3 regions of the Arthrobacter sp. 01T419 genome follow, and region 3 is predicted to be linked to each of the others. Evidence: riboswitches for the same ligand, from Rfam matches in the RefSeq annotation. Region 3 holds a riboswitch; each other region holds the start of a gene.
What was found. Region 3 has a riboswitch for S-adenosylmethionine ahead of AC1DLO_RS02180 (aminotransferase class V-fold PLP-dependent enzyme). Riboswitches for the same ligand answer to the same signal wherever they lie in the genome.

Region 1 (2,252 bases), on a different contig from region 3:
GCGCGTCTTCACCGCCAAGACCCCGAAGGTGGCCCGTTGGGGCGGCGCCACTGCCGGCATCTACTGCGTCCTCTACGGCGTCGCCGGCGCCCTGATCGGCCTGGCCGCCCGCGTGGCCTTGCCCAACATCGACGTCAAGGCACTCGGCAAGGACGTCGTCTACGCCGAGGTGGCAACGCACATCCTGCCCATCGGTATCGGCGGCCTCGTCATGGCCGCAGCAGTCGCCGCCATGATGTCCACCGCCTCCGGCGCCCTCATCGCAGCAGCCACCGTGGCCCGCGCCGACGTGGTCCCGTTCGTGGCCAGCTGGTTTGGCAAGACGATCAACACCGATGACACCGAAAACCCCGAGCACGACGTCAAGGCCAACCGCTACTGGGTACTCGGCCTGGGCATCGTGGCCGTGTTGATCTCCATGGCGGCGCAAGACGTCGTGGTCGCCCTGACCATCGCCTACGACATCCTGGTGGGTGGCCTCCTGATCGCCATCCTGGGTGGCCTGGTCTGGAAGCGCGGCACGGGCATCGCCGCTGCGTGGTCCATGGCCGTCGGCTCTGTCCTGACTTTGGGCTTGCTCATCGGCTACGCCACGGGAATCATCCCCAGCGAAGACGGCGTCTACGCCAACGATCCCATCTACTGGGGCCTCGGCGCCTCGTTTGTCATCTACGTGGTCGTCTCCCTCCTGACGCCCCCCACCGAGCCCGAGGTCCGCGAAGCCTGGGACCGCCGCGTTGCCGGAGCGGTTACCGAGGAACTCCCCCTGGAGGCCCACCCGGTGGCCACGCACTAGCTTCAAAGAGTTAATCACGACGGCGGCGCCGCACCTTCTTTCGGGAGGGCTGCGGCGCCGCTGCTGTGTTTGGAGTCCTTAATAGAGAGGCGCAGGGGGCTTTAATACAGAGGCGCCGAGGGCTGGCCTGCCTGTACAGTAGGAACAGCTTCAAGAGATGTGGCGCCAAGCTCCGACTTGCCATACGCCAACCCCATGTTCACGGGTGGTTCGGATGAAGAAGCGGCCCGACCCGGACCAGAGACAACCGAGCGGGCAAGAGCAACTCCACCAGGAGAAGGCAATGCCTTTGGAAACCGGCGCTAGAGCCACAGCCAGCCACACCGCACAGCCAGGCACCTTGGCCGCGCCCCGCGCCAGGCGGGTTGACGAATTCGTCCGGGTGATTCCCGGCGTCGACCTCTCCCAAGGTTCCATCACGTTCGTGGTGGATGGCCGGCTGGAACGCCACTGGCATCACGAGCCGCGACTCATCACCCAAGCCCTCTCACAAGCAGTCCAGCCTGCCCGCTGGTTCCCGGCCACGCGGAAGCTCACGCTCACAGTGGCCGCCACCGGGCACCGGGCGGGCGTAGAGCGTCACTTCATCCTGAGCGCGTTTTAGAAAGCCCAAGGCTCCGGGCTAACCGGTACTATTCGAGTTCTTCGTCCTCACGGTGTTCGTCGACGTCGAGCGGAACGGGCCGTTCGTCGTCGTCGAGGACCTCGGATTGTTCTTCCCAGTCCTCGTCCACCTCCAGGTCCTCGCTGTAGTCGTAGGCGGGATCGGCCTCGACCGTGGGACGGTCGGGGTGGCGGGCGTGGGTCTCGGTGCTGTCCATGGTGCAACCTCCGTTTGACGTGCCGCTGAGCCCATCGCCAGGCAGATCAGGCAGCCGGTCACCACGCCACCCCGCCAATTCGTGGACCCTGTCCATCCATCCCAGCACTGCCCCATCCGGTGGTCAAGGCCTCGCGGGGGCCCCTCCGTTTTTGAGGCGTACCTAAAACGTCGAGTAAGGATTACCGGCCGAAAAACCGCGAAAATTGGCGATAAAGTGGACGTGCAATGAGGCGATGAAGCCCGCCCCAGCAACCCAGGAGTCCCGGTGCACCCGCACGCAAAAACCCCGCATTCAGACAGTCCGTTGGACTCAAGCAGTCCATCGCAAGACGCAGCAGCCACCAAGTCTCCCCCGCCGTCGTCGGACATCAAGCGCTGGCGGCAGTACTTGGCCGACGAACGCGCCGAGGCCGCCGTATACCGCGAACTGGCTCAGCGCCGCGAGGGTGAGGAACGCGAGATCCTTCTGGCCCTCGCAGAGGCCGAAGGCCGCCACGAGGCACACTGGCTCAAGCTCCTTGGCGAACACGCAGGCATGCCGAAAGCTGCCTCCACCCGTAGCCAGATGCTTGGCTTCCTGGCACGGAATTTCGGTTCTGTGTTCGTCTTGGCCCTCGCGCAAAGGGCGGAAGG
Region 2 (2,252 bases), on a different contig from region 3:
ACAAAATGACGCACACGTATGTACACAATGATCATTCGGCAAGCGTCCGTAATGCGGGCGACTACCGGAGGACGGAACTAAGTAACAGGCTTGTCTCGCTATTGACGATCCCTTCGATCCCGCGGATCCTGCCCAACACTTGGTCAAAGTCGCTGAGGCTCTCCGTGCGTAGCTCAGCCACGAGGTCCCAACCGCCGTTCGTGGTGTGCAGGGCCCAAATCTCGGGAAGTCCCCGGAGCTGGCGAATAACCTTGTCCGCCGACCTGCCCTCCACCGCTATGAGCGCAATAGCCCGAATGGCAAGTGGATCAAACTCGTCGCGGACCCTCGCGGTAAAGCCAACGATGGTTCCGGAGGTGACAAGACGCTCAAGCCGGCTGTTCACGGTGGCCCTAGCGACGCCCAGCTTCCGCGCAAGGCTGGCCACGGACGCCCTGCCGTCCTCCCTCAGGGCAGAGAGGAGCTGGCGGTCAAGGTCGGTGAGTGCTGCCATAAAGATAAACGTATCGCCCATTCCACAAGAGGGGCCGAGTCCGTAGGGTATCGACATGAGCATTTACATCAGCCCCGACTCTGCCGCATGGTCGCTGACCGCCATGGCGACCGCCGCGTCCGCGGGATCAATCGATGATGCGAATGGTATGTCCAACTTGGTCAAGGAAATTTACGAGACGGAGGGTTTCGAAGCCCTGTCAGGTGTGGTCTTTGCCTTGGCTCATCACAACAGCCTCTCGCTGCATGCACTAGCCACGGCCACTGGGATATCCGTACACGAGCTGCTGGAAATCCGGAAACACCAAGGTTCCACTTTTCATCACTCCCCCTCAGGAGTAGCGTCACGGCTTGATGCCCTTCCGCCCCGTATCCAGGCAAGCCTGGAACCGCTGCCGAATGAAACCGAGGCCTAGGCCCTCGGCCGCCGTCCGGTTACGGAACATGACGACGGCCGGTGATGCAGGCCGCCGTCGCGGATGTTATTTTCTTCTTGAGTAATGAGCACCAGCGCGAAGCCCTGACTTGCTGGTCGGCAACCCTCTCTCCGGCGGGGTGCCTCAGGTGACTACTCGGCGTATCGACACTTTCGAACTGCAAGCGTGACTGAGGAGCACCAATGCCTGAACCCACCGAAGAAAAACTCTCCTACCGTCTCGTCACGGGTCCTGACACGCGGGAATTCTGCGAGAGGATCTCCACTGCCCTCGCCGAGGGATACGTGCTGCACGGCAGCCCGGCCGCGACCTTCAACGGCACGGACGTGATTGTGGCGCAAGCCATCGTCCTGCCCGCGGCGATCGCGAGCGCGGATGCGGCAGTCGCCAACGCCGTAGACCAGCTCGATGAAGAGTTCGACGGCGAGGGCCACGCATGAGCTACGCAGGCGACCTGAGTCCGCACGACGCCTGGGCCAAGCTCGAACAAGGCGCCATTCTGGTGGACGTCCGCACCGAAGGCGAGTGGGCACACATCGGCATCCCGGACACCAAAGCCACCGAGAATGATCCCTTGTTCATCCAGTGGAACTTCGCCGGCGGCATCCCCAACTCGAGATTCATCGACGAGCTGAAGCAGCAGGCCCCGGAGGAAAATGGCACCGAGTTGGTTTTCCTCTGCCGCTCCGGCCAGCGTTCCATCGCCGCCGCGATCGCCGCAACACAGGCCGGCTACACCTCCTACAACGTCCTGGAGGGCTTTGAAGGCGAGCCTGACCGCTACGGCGAGCGAACCGTGAACGGCTGGAAAAACCGTGGACTTCCGACGAACCTGGGGAACATCTAAGTGACTTTCAATCCTGACGCCGCCGGCTGGAGCCCTGACACCCAGGCAGTCCGCGGAGGCCTTGACCGCACCAATTTCCAAGAGACTTCAGAAGCCGTCTTCCTCAACTCCGGCTTCGTCTACGAATCCGCGGAAGCCGCCGAGCGCGCGTTCACCGGCGAAGACGAGCGCTTCGTCTACTCCCGTTACGGCAACCCCTCCGTGGCAACCTTCCAGGAGCGTCTCCGCCTGCTTGAAGGCACCGAAGCGTGCTTCGCGACGGCGTCGGGCATGTCCGCTGTCTTCACCGCCCTGGGTGCGTTGCTGGCAGCGGGCGACCGGGTGGTTGCCGCGCGTTCGCTGTTCGGTTCCTGCTTCGTGATCCTCAACGAGATCCTGCCGCGCTGGGGCGTCGAGACCGTCTTCGTTGACGGACCAGACCTGGACCAGTGGCGCGCAGCCTTGTCCGAGCCGACAACGGCGGTGTTCTTCGAGTC
Region 3 (2,252 bases):
CGTGGGCGTGCCACTCGTCATGGTCGAGGCTGGCGATGACCTGGGTAGCCCGTGCAAGGGTGGCAGCACCGAGTACGTTCGGGGAGCCGCCTTCGTGCCTGGCCGGTCCCGTCGCCCAGCTGACGGAGTCAAGGCGTGCCTCGCGGACTGCGCCGCCTCCAGCAAGGTGGGGTGTGCCGGCGTCGAGCCAGTCGGGACGACCCACCAGGACGCCTGCACCGAACGGCGCATAGAGCTTGTGCCCCGAGAAAACCAAGTAGTCAACATCCGTGGCGGCAATGTCGATCCGGCGATGCGGGGCGAGCTGCGCCGCGTCCACCACAATCCGCGCGCCGAATTCGTGCGCCAGGGCAGCGAGAGCCTTGATGGGCAGGATCTCACCGGTCACGTTCGACGCGCCGGTGACTGCCAGGAGGCTGATGCCCCCGTGGGAGAGGGCGGTGCGCACATTGGCGATAGTCTCGGCCAAGGTTCCCGCGGCAACGATGCTGCGGTGGGGGACGCCTTGCCACGGCAAGAGATTGGCGTGGTGTTCGATGTCCAGATAAAGGACTTCCCCAGTGTGCCGACCGTCCTCAACCGGCAAGCAGCCGGCCAGAAGATTGAGGGAATCGGTGGTGTTGCGCGTGAATATGACGGAATCGTCTGCCCGCCCGCCAACGAAATCACGGACGATGTTGCGGGCGTTTTCATAGACCGAGGTGCTGATCTGGGATGCGTAGCCTGCGCCCCGGTGGACGCTCGCGTAGTACGGCAGGATCTCGTTGAGGTACGCGGAAACCACTGTCAACGCGGGTGCCGAGGCGCCGTAGTCAAGGTTGGCGTAGCGGACGTGGCCGCCCTGGATCAAGGGTGCCTGCAATTCGGCGCCGGTGACCGCGGCGAGTGGGCGTGATGCCGGAGACGGGCGGGCTGATTTGTTGTGCTGGGCTTCTCCGTCGAATTCGGAGACGGTGGGAGAAGTGAACGTGGCTGTGCTCATGGGACCTCACTCAAGAGGGACCCCTGCGTGCAGGGGATCCGCGCTTGCCGCATCCGTTCCGGACCGGCCGGGTCGTCACCCGGGGCACCCCGCCGCGATGGAGGGTTGCCGGCCAGCAAACCGGGGTTTCGCGCTGGCACTCGTGACCTGTAAAGAGACTAGGACACCGGCAAGGCGGGTTCCAATGTGACTCCGATTGTTAAGCGGATTATTACGGTGGCCGGAAAATGTGCCTTCTGCCGAAGAAAAAGTGGCGGTCGTCCCGAAAATGGGACGTCCGCCGTCGATTATTCAGTGAGCAAGGGGCTCAGAGCAGGTCGTCGAGCTCGGGGTTGAGTCGTTTGAGGACCTCGGAGTGCAGGATCGAGTTGGTGGCTACGGCATTGCCGCCGAAGGGGCCGTCCGCGCCTTCGAGGGACGTGAAGCGTCCGCCGGCCTCGGTCACGATCGGCACCAGGGCCGCCATGTCGTAAAGCTGGAGTTCCGGCTCGGCGGCGATGTCCACGGCGCCCTCCGCCACGAGGCAGTAGGACCAGAAATCGCCGTAGGCGCGGCTGCGCCAGACATCATTCTCCAGTCCGAGGAAGTTGTCGAGGGAACCGTGCTGCTTCCACTCGGAAAGTTCGGAGTAGGAAAGCGAGGCATCCTCAAGCCGTGACACATTGGATACTTTCAGCCGGGTGGCAGCGGCAAGTGACCGGCCCATATAGGCGCCCGAGCCCTTGGCAGCCCACCAGCGCTTGCCGAGCGCCGGAGCACTGACAAGTCCCACCACTACTTCGCCCTCGTCCACGAGGGCGATCAGCGTTGCCCAGACGGGTACGCCACGCACGAAGTTCTTGGTCCCGTCGATGGGGTCGATGATCCAACGCCTCGAGCCGTGGCCGGTGCTGCCGAATTCTTCCCCGAGAACGGCGTCGCGGGGGCGGGAACGGGAGAGCTGCCCGCGGATTGCTTCCTCGGCAGCCTTGTCGGCATCGGTCACCGGGCTCAGGTCGGGTTTGGTCTCCACCTGGAGGTCCAGTGCCTTGAACCGCTCCATTGTCAGGGAATCGACGGAGTCGGCCAGGACATGGGCCAACCGAAGGTCGTCGTTGTAGCTCGAATCGGGTTGGGTCATGGTTCCAAACTACCGTCTATTCGCCCGTGAACCGGGGAGGTAGGACGGCAAGCGGCGCGCAGTCAGTTGACGGTGCTGTTAATCGATCGTGCTGTTAATTGACAGTGCCCAATTCCTTGGCCTCTTGGGCTTCCATGCGCGGGTCCGCGC

Region 1: another riboswitch for S-adenosylmethionine. It lies ahead of AC1DLO_RS18715 (hypothetical protein); the one in region 3 lies ahead of AC1DLO_RS02180 (aminotransferase class V-fold PLP-dependent enzyme).
Region 2: another riboswitch for S-adenosylmethionine. It lies ahead of AC1DLO_RS19665 (DUF1737 domain-containing protein); the one in region 3 lies ahead of AC1DLO_RS02180 (aminotransferase class V-fold PLP-dependent enzyme).

What each region holds. Positions count from the first base shown of each region.
Region 1 covers NZ_JBFTQF010000015.1:160,628-162,879, forward strand. The annotation lists gene AC1DLO_RS18710 (sodium:solute symporter family protein) at 1-796, shown strand, start outside; SAM riboswitch class IV at 945-1,064, shown strand; gene AC1DLO_RS18715 (hypothetical protein) at 1,080-1,400, shown strand; gene AC1DLO_RS18720 (hypothetical protein) at 1,429-1,617, opposite strand; gene AC1DLO_RS18725 (VIT1/CCC1 transporter family protein) at 1,924-2,252, shown strand, end outside.
Region 2 covers NZ_JBFTQF010000017.1:69,895-72,146, reverse strand. The annotation lists gene AC1DLO_RS19675 (Lrp/AsnC family transcriptional regulator) at 62-493, opposite strand; gene AC1DLO_RS19670 (hypothetical protein) at 549-908, shown strand; SAM riboswitch class IV at 989-1,101, shown strand; gene AC1DLO_RS19665 (DUF1737 domain-containing protein) at 1,112-1,369, shown strand; gene AC1DLO_RS19660 (rhodanese-like domain-containing protein) at 1,366-1,776, shown strand; gene AC1DLO_RS19655 (O-succinylhomoserine sulfhydrylase) at 1,777-2,252, shown strand, end outside.
Region 3 covers NZ_JBFTQF010000001.1:450,908-453,159, reverse strand. The annotation lists gene AC1DLO_RS02180 (aminotransferase class V-fold PLP-dependent enzyme) at 1-982, opposite strand, end outside; SAM riboswitch class IV at 1,018-1,130, opposite strand; gene hisN (histidinol-phosphatase) at 1,290-2,102, opposite strand; gene rsgA (ribosome small subunit-dependent GTPase A) at 2,197-2,252, opposite strand, start outside.